Regions from separate parts of the Blautia sp. KLE_1732_HM_1032 genome, predicted to be linked through region 2. Evidence: predicted binding sites of a transcription regulator. Region 2 holds the regulator's gene; each other region holds the start of a gene.
The links. The regulator Rex, encoded in region 2, represses fermentation and respiration genes when NADH is low (regulators of the CRP and FNR family bind a similar motif). The targets are predictions, from matches to a motif close to ATTGTTAANTANTTAACAAT.
Positions count from the first base shown of each region.

Region 1: NQ489_RS06020 (iron-sulfur cluster assembly scaffold protein) is a predicted target of Rex. The motif match lies at 2,152-2,171, and genes of this name have one in related genera.
Region 3: NQ489_RS15910 (L-lactate dehydrogenase) is a predicted target of Rex. The motif match lies at 1,715-1,734, and genes of this name have one in related genera.
Region 4: gap (type I glyceraldehyde-3-phosphate dehydrogenase) is a predicted target of Rex. The motif match lies at 1,651-1,670, and genes of this name have one in related genera.

Region 1 is NZ_CP102266.1:1,252,631-1,256,847, reverse strand. Features, by position in the region: gene NQ489_RS06025 (GGGtGRT protein) at 206-1,216, opposite strand; gene NQ489_RS06020 (iron-sulfur cluster assembly scaffold protein) at 1,257-1,949, opposite strand; gene NQ489_RS06015 (TraX family protein) at 2,196-2,933, shown strand; gene NQ489_RS06010 (transferase) at 3,060-3,728, opposite strand; gene NQ489_RS06005 (DNA topoisomerase) at 3,725-4,217, opposite strand, start outside.
Region 2 is NZ_CP102266.1:2,103,468-2,107,684, forward strand. Features, by position in the region: gene NQ489_RS10095 (bifunctional ADP-dependent NAD(P)H-hydrate dehydratase/NAD(P)H-hydrate epimerase) at 1-1,335, opposite strand, end outside; gene NQ489_RS10100 (redox-sensing transcriptional repressor Rex) at 1,397-2,044, opposite strand; gene NQ489_RS10105 (ABC-F family ATP-binding cassette domain-containing protein) at 2,259-4,175, shown strand; gene NQ489_RS10110 (pyridoxamine kinase) at 4,206-4,217, opposite strand, start outside.
Region 3 is NZ_CP102266.1:3,360,649-3,364,865, reverse strand. Features, by position in the region: gene NQ489_RS15915 (FMN-binding protein) at 1-1,410, shown strand, start outside; gene NQ489_RS15910 (L-lactate dehydrogenase) at 1,757-2,704, shown strand; gene NQ489_RS15905 (Tex family protein) at 2,777-4,217, shown strand, end outside.
Region 4 is NZ_CP102266.1:2,848,389-2,852,605, forward strand. Features, by position in the region: gene NQ489_RS13580 (phosphoglycerate kinase) at 1-401, opposite strand, end outside; gene gap (type I glyceraldehyde-3-phosphate dehydrogenase) at 588-1,607, opposite strand; gene NQ489_RS13590 (histidinol-phosphatase HisJ family protein) at 1,913-2,731, shown strand; gene NQ489_RS13595 (alpha-amylase family glycosyl hydrolase) at 2,807-4,217, shown strand, end outside.

The DNA of each region.
Region 1 (4,217 bases), 850 kb from region 2:
TTCTCCGTATCTCCCCTGCCGCTTTGATTTATTTTATGAATTTCTCCAAAAAATATTTCATAAATTCCCACAAAATGTTAGCTACGTGTTCGCTATTACTGTTTTCGCACTTTTTGAGAATATTTTTTTCTATTGCAGAGCAAAAAGAAAAAGGCCATAAACCCTAAGGTTTACAGCCTTTCCCACTATTTTTCGTTATCTGAAATCAGAATTTGCCAGCGTCAGCAGCTTCCTGTACGGAAACAGCTACAGCAACTGTCATACCAACCATCGGGTTGTTTCCAGCGCCGATAAGACCCATCATCTCTACGTGAGCCGGTACGGAAGAAGATCCTGCGAACTGAGCGTCAGAATGCATACGTCCAAGTGTATCAGTCATACCGTAGGAAGCAGGACCTGCTGCCATGTTGTCCGGATGAAGTGTACGTCCTGTACCACCGCCGGAAGCAACGGAGAAGTATTTTTTGCCTTTCTCGTTGCACTCTTTTTTGTATGTTCCTGCTACCGGATGCTGGAAACGAGTCGGGTTTGTGGAGTTTCCTGTGATGGAAACGTCAACGCCCTCTTTCCACATGATCGCAACACCTTCCGGAACGCTGTTAGCGCCGTAGCAGTTAACCTTTGCACGAAGTCCCTCAGAATAGGATTTACGGAATACTTCCTTAACCTCGTTCTTATATGGATCATACTCTGTCTCTACATATGTAAAGCCGTTGATACGGGAGATGATCTGAGCAGCATCTTTTCCAAGACCGTTCAGGATAACACGAAGAGGTTTTTTACGAACCTTGTTTGCTTTCTCTGCGATACCGATCGCACCCTCAGCTGCTGCGAAAGACTCATGTCCTGCAAGGAAGCAGAAGCAGTCTGTCTCTTCCTCAAGAAGCATCTTTCCAAGGTTTCCATGTCCAAGACCTACTTTACGTGTGTCTGCAACGGATCCCGGGATACAGAAAGCCTGAAGGCCTTCTCCGATAGCTGCTGCTGCGTCAGCGGCTCTTCTGCAGCCTTTTTTGATCGCGATAGCTGCACCTACTGTGTAAGCCCAACAAGCGTTCTCGAAGCAGATCGGCTGAATGCCTTTGATCTGATCGTAAACGTTCAGTCCTGCGTCTTTAGTGATTTTCTCAGCTTCTTCGATAGAAGCGATTCCATAGCTGTTTAAAACAGAATTGATCTTGTCAATTCGTCTCTCATATGATTCAAATAAAGCCATTTCCTGTAACCTCCTGATATTTTTACCTTACGAAGTGTAATTACTCTTTTCTTGGGTCGATGATCTTAACAGCATCTGCAACACGGCCGTACTGACCTTTTGCTTTCTCCCATGCTGTGTTCGGGTCATCACCTTTCTTAATGAAGTCAGTCATTTTTCCAAGGCTTACGAACTGATATCCGATGATCTCATCGTTCTCATCAAGAGCGATACCTGTAACATAACCCTCAGCCATCTCAAGGTAACGAGGTCCTTTTTTCAGAGTTCCATACATTGTACCAACCTGAGAACGAAGTCCTTTTCCAAGGTCCTCAAGACCAGCGCCTACTGCAAGTCCGTCCTCGGAGAATGCAGACTGGGAACGTCCGTAAACGATCTGAAGGAAAAGCTCTCTCATAGCTGTATTGATTGCATCACATACAAGGTCTGTGTTCAGTGCCTCCATAACGGTAAGTCCTGGAAGGATCTCAGAAGCCATAGCTGCAGAGTGAGTCATTCCTGAACATCCGATTGTCTCAACAAGTGCCTCCTGGATGATTCCCTCTTTAACGTTAAGGGAAAGCTTACAAGCACCCTGCTGCGGAGCACACCAGCCAACACCGTGTGTAAATCCGGAGATATCCTTTACTTCTTTTGCCTGAACCCATTTTGCTTCTTCCGGGATCGGAGCGGCACCATGATGTACGCCCTGTGCCACTGGACACATTTCTTCTACTTCGCGTGAATAAATCATTTTAAAACTCCTTTCAAGTATAGATTGACCGATGTTATTGAGAAAAAAAGTTCGATAACACCCTATGGCTATTTTCTCACAAAACCTTTGTTTCGTCCAGTCATATTTGATAAAATTTTGCCATAAAACGCATAATATTGGTAGTTATTCCGGCAGTATTGCATGCCTAACTGTCAAATATTTCTGGCAACTACTGTATGTATGTGATAATATATTAGCAAGTTTAACCTTGGAGGTATATTTTTCATGAATGCATCTGTGGATTCTGTTTTTCCAGAAAAATACCGCATTCTCAGCGGAAGCGCTCTGAAGATGATCGCGGTCATCACCATGCTGATCGATCATATCGGAGCTGTGCTGCTCAGTATGTATCAGCCTGCACAGAAAATCCTGTTTACACTTTTCGGCAGAGAATATACTGTATATCTTATTTTCCGCGATATCGGAAGAGCTGCTTTTCCCATCTTCTGTTTTCTCCTGCTGGAAGGCTTCCGGCATACACGGAGCAGGTTCCTCTATGGAAGAAATCTCCTTCTTTTTGCGCTGCTCTCAGAAATTCCGTGGAATCTGATGTTTACAAATACGCTGCGTTACGAAAGACAAAATGTGTTTTTTACGCTTTTCCTCGGATATCTGGCCTTTTGTGCCATCGAATATTTCCAGACCAGACCTTCGATGCAGCTTCTCTGCATCCTGGGACTGCTTGTTGTTTCCATTTTTCTGAAAGCAGACTATGGATGGCGGGGGTATATCTTCCTGCTGATCATATACTATATGCGAAACGATAAACCAGGCCAGGCAATCCTCGGAAGCTGCTGGCTTTACTATGAATGGAGAGCCTCCTTTGCCTTTCTGTCCATTAACCTGTACAATGGAAAAAGAGGCTTCATCCGCGGAAAATCAGCAAAATATTTCTTTTACTGGTTTTACCCAGTCCATATTATAGGACTGGTCATACTTCGACAGCTTTTGTTTTTATCTTAATCCCGCCCGCTCCGGTCGGTTCATCCTTCCACGACCAATACTGTTGCATCGCATCCATCCCTCATCAAAAAAAGCTGCACTCTCTCAAAAGTGCAGCCTAAATGCGTGTCCAGAAGAATCTGTTTCTTATTTTTTCTTTACGATCTCTTTTGCATTTTTATAAATGGAATCTGCAGGAACACATCCACGTACCGGTGACAGCGGGTAGATATTAGAATTCCGTCCGATCACAGTACCGGGATTCAGCACAGAACCGCATCCGACTTCAACATGATCTCCGAGCATCGCTCCGAATTTCTTAAGACCGGTTTCGATCTTTTCATCCCCGTCTTTTACGACAACCAGCTTCTTGTCTGATTTTACGTTGGAACAGATCGATCCGGCACCCATGTGGGACTTATATCCCAGCACAGCATCTCCAACATAATTATAATGAGGAACCTGAACCTTGTTAAACAGCACTGCATTCTTAAGCTCTGTGGAATTTCCCACAACTGCGCCCTCACCAACGATAGCCTTGCCGCGGATAAATGCACAGTGGCGCACCTCGGCGTCTCTGCCAATGATAGCCGGTCCGGTGATACTTGCAGTCGGCGCAACTGTAGCGGATCTTGCGATCCATACATTTTCGCCCTTCTCCTCATATTCAGAAGGATCCAGTGTTTTTCCCAGCTTAATAATGAAATCTCCGATCTCCGGAAGAACCTCCCACGGATAGGTTTTTCCCTCAAAAAGCTCTGCTGCAATGGTCTCATTCAGATCCAGCATATTGCTGATAGTAAAATCTTTCATCATGATGATTTCTTTCCTCCCTGTCTGGAAGCTCGCTCCGGCTTCCTGTAGTTTACAGCGGCCACATCAAAAAACTGCCGCAGGTTATACTGATAATTGCTTGCCTCCACCTGCCGGGTACGTACCCGCACAAAATGCTCCAGCTTGTCCATATATTCCTGTTCCGTGATGCTGCCCTCTGCCACATAGGTGAGCCCCTTTTCCCAGCTTGCCGTAAGCTCCGGGTTCAGAAGCTGCCGGATAGAACAATTTACCACATCGAAGATCATTTCCCCAAGAAGTGTTGGAGTGATCACCTGGGTCTTTTTGTTCAGTGCCAGATATTTGATGTTAAAAAGCTTCTTCAGGATCTCGGCACGGGTAGCACTGGTGCCGATCCCGCTTCCCTTGATCTGGGCTCGAAGCTCCTCATCCTCGATCAGCTGTCCTGCATTTTCCATGGCAAGGATCATGGAACCGGAATTGTATCGTTTGGGCGGTGAAGTCTCACCC
Region 2 (4,217 bases):
ACATAACACTGCTGCCAGGATCCCGGAAAGCACATCTCCGCTTCCTGCAGTTGCCATTCCGGAATTACCGGAAAGATTCAGATACATCTGGCTTTTCTCATCTGCGATCACCGTACATGCATCCTTCAATACGCACACAGAGCCTGTTTCCGCAGCACATTTCAGTGCAATATCTGCGATCTCATGCTGGATCTCCTGGATCGTTCTGCCACTGAGCCGGCTCATTTCTCCGATATGCGGTGTCAGGACTACATGCTCTCCCAGATACTGATACCACTGTGGATGTGCAGCCAGAAGGTTCAGGCCGTCCGCATCCAGGATCAGCGGCTTTTTCTCCCGGGCAGCCGCCGTGAGAAACCACTGTTCTCTCTCACGGCTGGCCACTGATGTTCCAAGTCCCGGTCCGATCACGATCACATCACACCAGGATAGAAGCTGTTCATTGGATTCCTGATCAAAGCGGCTGCAGACCATAGCCTCCGGAAGGAGTATCTGCAGTGGGATCCTGTTGGCTTCCACAGTCTGGATCTTTACCATTCCCGCACCGGCACGAAGTGCTGCACTGGCGCTTAAATAAGCGGCTCCGCACATTCCCTCACTTCCGGTCACAAAGAGCACTTTTCCGAAGGTACCCTTGTTTCCGCCGGGATCACGTTCCGGAAACAGCTTCAGATCTTTATTTTCCAGACAGGCGGCAGATGCAGTCACAGCTTCTTGCTCATAGATCCCGATATCGGCGGTAACGATCCTTCCTGCATACAGTCTTCCCGGATAAAAGCAAAGACCTCTTTTCCGGTAGGCAAATGTGACAGTCAGATCGGCGCTGAAGGCAATTCCCATTTCCAGGCCAGTATCTCCGTTCACTCCTGACGGGATGTCAACTGCGATCTTTTTGGCCCTCGCACTGTTCATCTCATGGATGATATCAGCATAATGCCCCTCGATCGGACGCGTCAGGCCTACCCCAAACACGGCATCTACTATAGTAGTATATTCACTCCACTGCGGGTTATTCACCTCCGGGACACGATAACCGGAAGCGATCTTATACTGAAGAGCAGTCTCTCTGGTCATTTTATCTTTGTTTCCGACCATATAAAACTCTACCCGGATCCCCTTCAGATGGAACAATCTGGCAACAGCGATACCGTCACCGCCATTATTTCCGCTTCCGCAGACTACCAGGATCCTTTCGTCCTTCTGGAGATACTTTTCTGTTTCCTCTACCACCTTCAGTGCTGCCCGCTCCATCAGAACCTCGGAGGGAACTCCGATCTCACGGATCGTTGTGGAGTCCAGATCCTTCATTTCTTTGCAGGTAACAAGCTTCTTCATTCTGTCTTCTGCCTCCCCTCTGTCATAGAGAAAGCTGCCGTTTCCGGCAGCTTAACAATTCTTACTTATCCACATGTTCCTGCCTGTATTTACTGAGATTATAAGACAGTGTCATCAGACTCTCGGAAAGATGAACGTTCTCTACGATCACATCATCCGGTGTCTCAAGATCGAGATGTGCAAAATTCCAGATTGCCTTGATCCCGTTCTCCACCAGGATATCCGCCATTTCCTTGGCTTTATTCTTGGGAAGTGTCAGAATCGCGATCTCCACGTTATTCTCTCTCAGGAAAAACGGAAGCTCACTGAGCATTTGGATCTCAAGTCCACGGACTGCGATGCCCTCAAGCACAGGATTTACGTCAAAGATACCAACCAGCCTGAACCCGCGCTTCTCAAAATCCACATAATTGGCAAGTGCCTGTCCCAGATTACCGGCACCCAGGATGATCATCGGATGAACGGTATCCAGTCCCAGGATCTTACCGATCTCTGTATAAAGATAGTGTACATTATAGCCATACCCCTGCTGCCCAAAACCGCCAAAATTATTAAGATCCTGACGGATCTGAGAAGCTGTGGTATGCATCTTCTTACTTAATTCATTGGAAGAAATACGTTCTACATTATCTTCCATCAGCTCTCCTAAGTAGCGGTAATAGCGTGGCAGACGCTTAATCACCGCTTTCGAGATTTGTTTTGTCTCCACGATAGTTTTCCTCCTTACCTTACACTAGGTTAATTATAACGAATTGACATTTTCCTGTCAATTAAAGTTGTCTATTCTGTACAAATTTCTTTATATTTTTTCTAATAATTGATTTTTTCTTTGAAATCCCGGCAGTTTCCGTTATAATAGGTGGAGGATTTTTCCCTGTTCAGACATAAACAGGGGTGATTCTTTATACAGGAGGACAGTTTTTATGATTTTATCATGTCAGAATATATGCAAGGCCTTTGGCGAAAAAGTAATTTTAAATGATGCATCCTTTCACATTGAAGACCGTGAAAAGGCTGCTCTGATCGGCTGCAACGGTGCAGGAAAGACCACACTGCTGCGTATCATCATGCAGGAGCTTTCTGCTGATTCCGGTACCGTGGTGCTTGCCCGGGATAAAAATATCGGCTATCTTGCCCAGTACCAGGATATCCACGGACATCATACCATCTACGAAGAGCTTCTTACCACCAAGCAGCACATCATCGATATGGAACGCCGTATCCGCAATATGGAACAGGAAATGAACACGGTGACCGGTGATGAGCTGAACCGTCTGATGGAAACCTATACCCGCCTGACCCATCAGTTTGAGCTGGAGAACGGATACGCTTACAAAAGTGAGCTGACCGGTGTCTTAAAGGGTCTCGGCTTCACGGAGGAAGATTATGACAAGCAGATTGAAACTCTTTCCGGCGGTCAGAAAACCCGCGTGGCGCTGGGCAAGATGCTTCTTTCCAAGCCGGATATCCTGCTTCTGGATGAGCCAACCAATCACCTGGATATGGAAAGCATCTCCTGGCTGGAAACTTATCTTCTGAATTATCCGGGAGCTGTTTTTATCGTCTCCCATGACCGTTATTTTCTGGATAAGGTGGTCACCAAGGTCATTGAGATCGAAGCCGGACAGACCCGCGTATACAGCGGCAACTACTCTGCCTATGCTCTCAAGAAGGCTCAGCTTCGTGACGCACAGTACAAGGCATACTTAAATCAGCAGCGGGATATCAAGCATCAGGAAGCCGTTATCGCCAAGCTGAAATCCTTTAACCGTGAAAAATCCATCAAACGTGCGGAAAGCCGTGAAAAAATGCTGGACCGTGTACAGAGAATTGAAAAACCTCTTGAGCTCCAGGACCGGATGCGTATCTCGCTGGAACCACGGGTGTTAAGCGGAAACGATGTGCTCCACGTGGAAGCGCTTTCCAAGGCCTTTCCGGGACAGACCCTGTTCTCCGATATCTCCTTTGATATCAAACGCGGCGAGCGTGTGGCACTGATCGGAAACAACGGAACCGGAAAGACCACCATGCTGAAGATCATCAACGGTCTTATTGAGGCAGATGCCGGCAAATTTTCCCTTGGTTCCAAGGTGCAGATCGGTTATTACGATCAGGAACATCATGTTCTGCATATGGACAAAACGATTTTCCAGGAGATCTCCGATACTTATCCGACTCTCGCAGAGACCGAGATCCGAAATATGCTTGCCGCATTTCTCTTTACCGGAGATGATGTTTTCAAGGAAATCTCCGCACTTTCCGGTGGAGAAAGAGGCCGTGTTTCCCTTGCAAAGCTGATGCTTTCCGAAGCCAACTTCCTGATCCTTGACGAGCCTACCAACCATCTGGATATTGCTTCCAAGGAGATCTTGGAGGAAGCACTAGTCAGCTACACCGGTACAGTCCTTTATGTATCCCATGACCGTTACTTTATCAATCAGACTGCGACCAGGATCATGGAGCTGACAAACCAAGCAGTGGTAAATTACATCGGTGATTATGATTACTATCTGGAAAAGAAGGAGGAGCTGACCAGTACCTATGCACCGGGAAGCACTTCTCCGGAGGCACCTACAGAAGAAAAAGCGGTTTCCGAGAACAAGCTTTCCTGGCAGCAGATGAAGGAAGAACAGGCAAAGAAACGAAAACGGGAAGCCGAGCTGAAAAAAGTCGAAGCCCGTATCGAAGAGCTGGAAACAAGAGACAGCGAGATCGACGAAACCATGGTCCTTCCGGATGTCTGCACCAATGTAGCGGAATGTACAAAGCTGAGCCGCGAAAAAGCAGCCATCGCTGAAGAACTGGAAGAGCTTTATGAAAAATGGGAAGAGCTGGCCTGACGGTCAGCTTTTTTTTATCCCCTTATGTTTTTATGGAAGCAG
Region 3 (4,217 bases), 1.3 Mb from region 2:
TATGAAGAAGGAAATACTGTTTCTGACAGCACATCTGCCTCAGATAAGAAAAACAGTACATCAAAGAAAAGCTCATCAAAGAAAAGTGCGAAAAAAACAGCAGCAAAAAAAAGTTCTGGTACGAGAACGGTTTCAGAATCAGCAAAAAGCAATGTCGGTGCGGCAGGACAGGGTTCTACCCAGACCCCGGTAGCGGCAGTTCCGGCCAATGGCTATAAAGATGGAGTATATGAAGGATCTGGAACCGGATTCGGTGGTACGATCCGTGTACAGGTAACAGTCAGCGGAGGAAAGATCGCAGCCATTGATATTCTGGAGGCATCTGGAGAAACTGCGTCGTATTTTGCGTCAGCTCAGGGTGTGATCAGCAGGATGATTGCCGGAAATACACCGAATGTAGATGCAGTAAGTGGAGCAACCTATTCCTCCAACGGAATCATCCAGGCAGTTCAGAATGCCCTCTCCCAGGCAGCGGCAGATGGAAACAGCCAGCAGGTCACCCCTACACCTGCGGCAACTGCTTTACCAACTCCGACATCAGCTCCGTCACCTACAAAAAAACCATCCAAAAAACCATCTCCTACAAAGAAACCGGAAGATCCGGACAGTCCCAAAAAATATCTGGACGGTAAATATACAGCTTCGGCAAAGGGCTTCAATGGAGATGTGAAAGTAACTGTGACCATCAAGGATGGAGTGATCGAAGCTCTGAAACAGGAAAATACGGACACGGAGCAGTTTTTTGAAAAAGCATGGAGCATGCTGGAAGAACAGATCATTGGCACGGATTCTGTGGATGATATTGATGCAGTAAGCGGAGCCACCTATTCCTCCAACGGAATTCTGAACGCTGTAAAAAAAGCTCTCAAAGAAGCGGTCAATCCGGAGTATGGAAAGAAACCTACACCAACTCCAACAAAGAAACCGACACCAAAGCCAACAGCCACACCGAAACCCACGGCAACGCCGAAACTGACAGCCACACCGAAGCCAACAGAGACACCGGCAGCAACCCCGACGCCGGAGCCGGAAGATCCGGATGTGACGCCGGTTCCGGAGGAGCCTAATGTAACTCCAACACCAGGAACAAATGAGCCGGATGCGACACCGGAGCCAACGGAAGCACCGGAACCGGTGGGAATGTACAGAGATGGAACGTATACGGGATCAGCTTTTGGATATGGAGGAAAAACATATCTGACAATTACGATCTCAGGAGGCCAGATCGCATCCATTGAGCAGACCAATCAGGATACACCGGAATTTTTTGATCCTGCATGGAGCACGATCTATTCTCAGATCATGGCAAACCAGTCGGCAGATGGCATCGATACCGTCAGCGGAGCAACATATTCATCCGAGGGTATCATAGACGCTGCACAAAAGGCCCTTGCCCAGGCGAAGAATTAACCGGGTGAACAGTGGGCAGCTATAAACATTTGATTTTAAGCCAATAAATAAGATGTGAAAGAAACCTCTGGACTTCTTGATTTTCTTGAAGTTCAGAGGTTTTTTACTATGGTTCTGAAATTGTTTTCATAAATCGATAAAAAAATAACAGGTATGTATACAGAATAATAGGAGAAATATCAGAAAATATAAGTGGTTTAAATGATTTAAAAAGTAAATTAGAGGGATTTAACCTGAGAAATACAATAAAATTTTTGTTGCACAGGGCAATATTTTATGTTATGTTTGAATGTGTGTAATTAAAGTTGTTATTAAAATGACAAACAACGCTGAAAGGAGAACAAACATGAGCAGTAAAATTACGATCATCGGAGCAGGAAGTGTAGGAGCAACTATCGCTTATACCTTATCACAGAGGAGTATTGCATCAGAGATCGTTCTGATCGATATCAACAAAGAGAAGGCTGAAGGCGAGGTTATGGATATTGAGCAGGGAACCAGTTTCCGTGAACCAATCTCCATCGTGGCAGGAGATTATCCGGATGCTGCCGATTCTGACATTGTGATCATCACTTCCGGTATTGCCAGAAAACCGGGACAGACTCGCATCGAGCTGACCCAGACCAACGTCAACATTATGAAGAGTATTACTCCGGAGATTGTAAAGGTGGCTCCCAAAGCGCTTTATATTATCGTAAGTAATCCATGTGATATCATGACTTATGCATTTGCAAAGCTTTCCGGACTGCCGGAAAATCAGATCCTTGGTTCCGGAACCGCCCTGGATACGGCCCGTCTCCGCTGCAGACTTTCTCAGCACTATGGCGTATCTGAGAAAAACATCCACGCTTATGTATTCGGAGAGCATGGAGATACTTCCTTTGTACCGTGGTCCAGAGCCTTTGTTGCAGGTGCGACCCTTGATGAATTTGACAAGATCGTTCATGAGGATCAGAAAGATCTGCAGCCACTTGACAGAGAAGAGGTTCTGGAGTATGTTCATACTTCAGGATCAACTGTGATCGCCAAGAAGGGTGCTACATTTTATGCGGTAGCCGTATCTGTTTGCAGACTTTGCTCGCTTCTTCTTGCAGCATCTGATACAATAGTCAGTGTATCAACCATGCTTCACGGAGAGTACGGTGTTGAAGACGTATGTCTTAGTACCATGGCTTCTATCGGACCGGAAGGTGTAAAACGTATCGTTCGTGTTCCGCTGACCGAGGAGGAGACAGAGAAGCTTCATGCAAGCGCCAATGCTCTGAAGGACGTGATCGCACAGATTGATCTTTGATAAATGTCAGAAGCTGTGTAAAGAGGAAAAAGCAGCCTCAGGCAAATTTGAAACAACGGGAGAAAGATAAAAATGGATATTATTCAGGTAATTACCAGAGAATTGAACGTTGAGAAATGGCAGGTCGAGGCAGCAGTTAAGCTGATCGATGAAGGCTGCACCATTCCTTTTATTTCCAGATACCGTAAGGAAGCAACCGGTACACTGAACGACGAACAGCTTCGTAATCTTAATGAGAGACTTACTTATTTAAGAAATCTTGAGGATAAAAAGGCTCAGGTTCTGGGCAGCATCGAGGAGCAGGGCAAGCTGACTCCGGAGCTGAAGAAACAGATCGAGGCAGCGCAGACACTCGTTGTGGTAGAGGATCTTTACCGTCCGTACCGCCCGAAGCGCCGTACACGTGCCATCATCGCCAGGGAAAAAGGTCTGGGACCTCTGGCCGACATCATCCTTCTCCAGATGACGAAGAAACCTCTTGAAGAAGAGGCAAAAGCATTTCTTTCTGAGGAAAAAGAAGTCAAAACTGTGGAAGAGGCCATCAGCGGTGCCAGAGATATCATTGCGGAGCACATTTCCGATGAAGCAGATTATCGCATCAGCATCCGTAAGAGAACAATGGATAAGGGAACTATATGTTCCACCGCAAGAGATGAGAAGGAGCAGTCTGTATACGAGATGTATTATGACTTTGAAGAGCCGGTGAAAAAGCTTGCAGGTCATCGTGTCCTTGCTCTGAACCGTGGTGAGAAAGAGAAATTCCTTACTGTGAAGATCCTTGCACCTGAGGAAGAGATCATCCGTTATCTTGAAAAACAGGTGATCGTCCGCGATAATCCATATACTACACCTGTTCTGAAAGAAGCCATTGAGGACAGCTATAAACGTCTCATCGGACCGGCTATTGAGCGTGAGATCCGAAGCGCCCTTACAGAGGCAGCAGAGGACGGTGCCATCCATGTCTTTGGCAAAAATCTGGAGCAGCTTCTCATGCAGCCTCCAATTGCAGGACAGGTAGTTCTTGGCTGGGACCCTGCCTTCCGTACCGGATGCAAGCTGGCAGTGGTAGATCCTACCGGAAAGGTTCTGGATACCACAGTTATTTATCCCACAGCACCAACCAATGAGACCAAGATTCGTGCCGCAAAGGAAACCCTGAAAAAGCTTATCAGCAAATATCATGTGACACTGATCTCTGTAGGAAACGGAACGGCATCCAGAGAATCCGAGCAGATCATCGTGGAGCTTCTTAAGGAAATCCCGGAAAAGGTCCAGTACGTCATCACCAACGAGGCGGGTGCTTCTGTATATTCCGCAAGCAAGCTTGCCACGGAAGAATTCCCGAATTTCGATGTTGGACAGAGAAGCGCCGCATCCATCGCAAGACGTGTACAGGATCCGCTTGCAGAGCTTGTAAAGATCGATCCGAAATCCATCGGTGTCGGTCAGTATCAGCATGATATGAACCAGAAAAAGCTGGGAGAAGCCCTTAACGGCGTTGTGGAAGATTGTG
Region 4 (4,217 bases), 740 kb from region 2:
CTGAACTTGTCTTCGTTCTTTGTCTCTTCTGCACGATAACGTGTGTTCTCAAGAAGAACTACATCGCCATCTTTCATCTCTGCTACAGCAGCTTTTGCGTTCGGTCCTACTACCTCAGGATCTGCTGCAAATTTTACTTCCTGGCCAAGAAGCTCAGAAAGACGAACTGCTACAGGTGCAAGAGAAAGCTCCGGTTTCGGCTCTCCCTTCGGTTTTCCAAGGTGGGAGCAAAGGATAACCTTTCCGCCGTCTGCGATCAGTTTCTTGATTGTAGGAAGAGCAGCTACAAGACGGTTCTCATCTGTGATCTTTCCATCCTGAAGCGGAACATTGAAGTCGCATCTTACAAGTACTTTCTGTCCTTTTACATTGATATCGTCAACACTTTTTTTGTTCAGCATCTCTATATCTCCTTAACTTTTATTTCTGCAAAAGCAGATGAATAAGGGCGAGCGGTATTGTTGTCCGCTCTGTTAACAGTCATTTCCTCAGACATTTTTTTGTTTGATCTTTTGGAAAAAAAGGGCCCGGTCCTCTTCAGACCGGACCCTTTCTGAGTCTATTCTTCTACACCCGTTCGCAGAAAATTAAGCGTTCAGAAGTTTTCCGAAGTGCTTGATTGTACGAACCATCTGGCTTGTGTAGGAGTTCTCGTTGTCATACCAGGAAACTACCTGAACCTCTGTTGTGCCATTCTCAAGTGGAAGTACCATTGTCTGAGTAGCATCGAAGAGGGAACCAAATCTCATACCAACGATATCGCTGGATACGATCTCATCCTCGTTGTATCCGAAGGACTCATTGGAAGCTGCTTTCATAGCTGCGTTGATCTGCTCTTTAGTAACGTTTCCTTCAACTACTGCTGTAAGGATTGTTGTAGAACCTGTTGGGGTAGGTACACGCTGTGCAGAACCGATAAGTTTGCCGTTAAGCTCTGGGATAACAAGTCCGATAGCTTTAGCAGCACCTGTGCTGTTCGGAACGATGTTAACTGCAGCTGCACGGGATCTTCTCAGATCGCCTTTTCTCTGCGGTCCGTCAAGTGTCATCTGATCGCCTGTGTAAGCGTGGATTGTGCACATGATACCGGATTTGATCGGTGCAAGATCGTTAAGAGCCTTAGCCATTGGTGCAAGGCAGTTTGTTGTACAGGAAGCTGCGGAGATGATCTTGTCCTCGTTTGTAAGACCCTGATGGTTTACGTTGTAAACGATTGTCTTAAGGTCGTTTCCAGCCGGAGCGGAAATAACTACGTGCTTAGCACCTGCATCGATATGAGCCTGAGCTTTGTCTTTGGATGTGTAGAAACCTGTGCACTCAAGAACTACGTCTACACCGATCTCTCCCCATGGAAGCTCTGCAGCGTTAGCCTTAGCATAGATTTTGATCTCTTTTCCGTCTACTGTGATGGAATCCTCGCCTGCTGTTACTTTATCAGCAAGAGCATATCTTCCCTGTGTAGAATCATATTTTAATAAGTGAGCAAGCATCTTAGGAGATGTAAGATCGTTGATTGCTACGATCTCAAATCCTTCTGCTCCAAACATCTGACGGAATGCAAGACGACCGATACGTCCAAAACCATTAATTGCAACTTTTACTGCCATGATAAATTCCTCCTATGAATTGAATGGTGATTTAAATCGTTCCTTTGTTAAAGAAACATCAACCTGTTTCATATTGTACCTAATTCCAAACAAAAATTCAAGAGCTATTTATAAAAAAGAACATTAAAATAAATATTAAGAAAATTTCTGAAAAATGTGCTATAATTCTCTGATAGAAAGTTCTGTCCTGCTGATTCCCAAAACGGATATCTATATTCCCGCTGGAAGTTTGACTTTCCCGGATTCATAACAGGCAGATACGATCATTGTCACAGAATATAAAGGCTTGAATATGGAGGTACAAAATGGACCAGAAAATTTTATGGGACTGCCATATGCACTCCTCTTTTTCCGCAGATTCCGATACACCGATGGAAGAAATGATCCAGACTGCCGCAGACCAGGGTCTCACGGGAATCTGTTTTACTGAACATTTTGATCCGGATTATCCCGATACTCCGGAAAATCTTGATTTTTCCCTGAACATCCCTGCATACCGCCAGAAACTTGAGAGTCTTGCGGATGCTTTTAAAGACCAGATTCAGGTTAACTTCGGGATCGAGCTTGGACTTCAGCCTCAGCTTGCAGAATCTTTTTCCGATCTTCTGAAAGAAGTTCCCTTTGATTTCGTTATTGGTTCCTCCCATGTGGTGCACGGATACGATCCTTATTATCCTTCTTATTTTGAGGGCCGTAAGGAATCCGCATGCTACATGGAATATTTTGAATCCATCCTGGAAAATATCGCTGCTTTTGACGAGATGGATGTGTACGGACATATCGACTATGTAGTACGTTATGGTCCAAATCAGAACCGTCAGTATTCTTACGGACGATATAAGGAGATCCTGGACGAGATCCTGCGGACATTGATCCACAAAAATGTGGGAATCGAGCTGAACACAGGCGGTTATCACTACGGGCTTGGTGAACCGAATCCCTGTGTCAATATTATCCGACGTTACCGTGAGCTTGGCGGTGAGATCATCACCATCGGTGCAGATGCCCATACTCCGGATAAGATCGGCTATGCTTTTGACAAGGCGGCTGATGTTCTCCGTGAATGTGGTTTTTCCTATTATGCTGTATTTAAAAACCGCCGTCCTGTTTTTCATAAGCTGTAGCTCTGTTTCTCTCTCCGGTGAGAGAGTTTACATTTTTATACCGAAAATATCATTTTATCTAAGGAGGAACTCTATATGTCAACAAAAAGACTCCAGAAAAAGAAAGCTGCCATGCAGGCAAAAAAAGAAAAGCAACTGAAAAAAAATACCTCTGCTGCCGGCACCAGTTCCAGTGCTGCCAAATCTGTTGAAAATGCTAAAGCCGAAGTGAAAAAACTTGAAACCGTAAAGAAGGAAACGCTTAAAGTCGAAACTTCCAAAACTGAACCGATCAAAGTCGAGACTTCCAAGACCGAACCGATCAAGGTCGAGACTTCCAAGATTGAACCGATCAAAGTCGAGACTTCCAAGACCGAACCGATCAAGGTCGAGACTTCCAAGACCGAACCGATCAAGGTCGAGACTTCCAAGACCGAGCCGATCAAGGTTGAGACTTCCAAGACCGAACCGATCAAGGTCGAGACTTCCAAGACCGAGCCGATCAAGGTTGAGACTTCCAAGACCGAACCGATCAAGGTCGAGACTTCCAAGACTGAGCCGGCGAAAGTTACTACTTCCAAGACCGAGCCTCTGAAAGTCGAAACTTCCAAGGAGGACACAGCTTACGATGCCCTCTACGAGAAACGTCTGAAACACTACTACAATGATCTGAAATGGCTTTACTGCGAACTGTTCCGCGATCACCCGGAAGTTACCGGCACATTCTCAAGCCTCACAAAAAAGATGAAAGAAATCTACCGTGAGCGTTCTCTTTCCATGAAGGAAGCCGACCAGAACTGCGCTGCAGATCCTGATTGGTTCCGTAAGACTACTTTCACCGGAATGGCTGTAAATCCTGCTGACTTCGCAGATACTCTTTCCGGGCTGTCCGATAAACTGGACTATATCAGTGAATGCAAAGCAGACACTCTGTACCTGACAGATCTTTTCCAGGCAACCTCCAACTGCTCTCTTCGCATTATCCCGGAGATCGGAACCTCCGAAGATCTGTACACACTTGCAGCTAACTGTAGGAAAGCAGGTATCCGCCTGGCTCTTGAGATCCCGTTAAGTCTTTCTGTGGATGACCCACAGTCCGGTGCGCCATGTGTGCTCCAGACTCCGGCTTATTTCAATGCAATGCTTCTTCAGATCATGGAGCTTGCAAATGAAGGTGCTTCTGTATTCAGCCTTGGTATCCTTCCGATGATGCCGGAAGAAAATCTCTGGAAGCTTCACTCTCTGCTGCGTATGACCCGAATGGTGTGTGAGATCGTATGCCCCGGAATTCTTCTCCTTGGCGAAACAGACCGCCCACCTGCAGAGGCTGCTGCATTTGGCGGAACTTCCGATATGCCGGAACTTCACATTGTAAACAGCACCCAGCTGATGTCCGATCTCTGGCATACCGTTGCCACAAAGGACACTGCCCTTCTCCGCCGGGGAATCGACAGAGCTGCAGACCTTCCGCAGGCACCGGTATTCCAGAATTACCTCCGTAACCGCA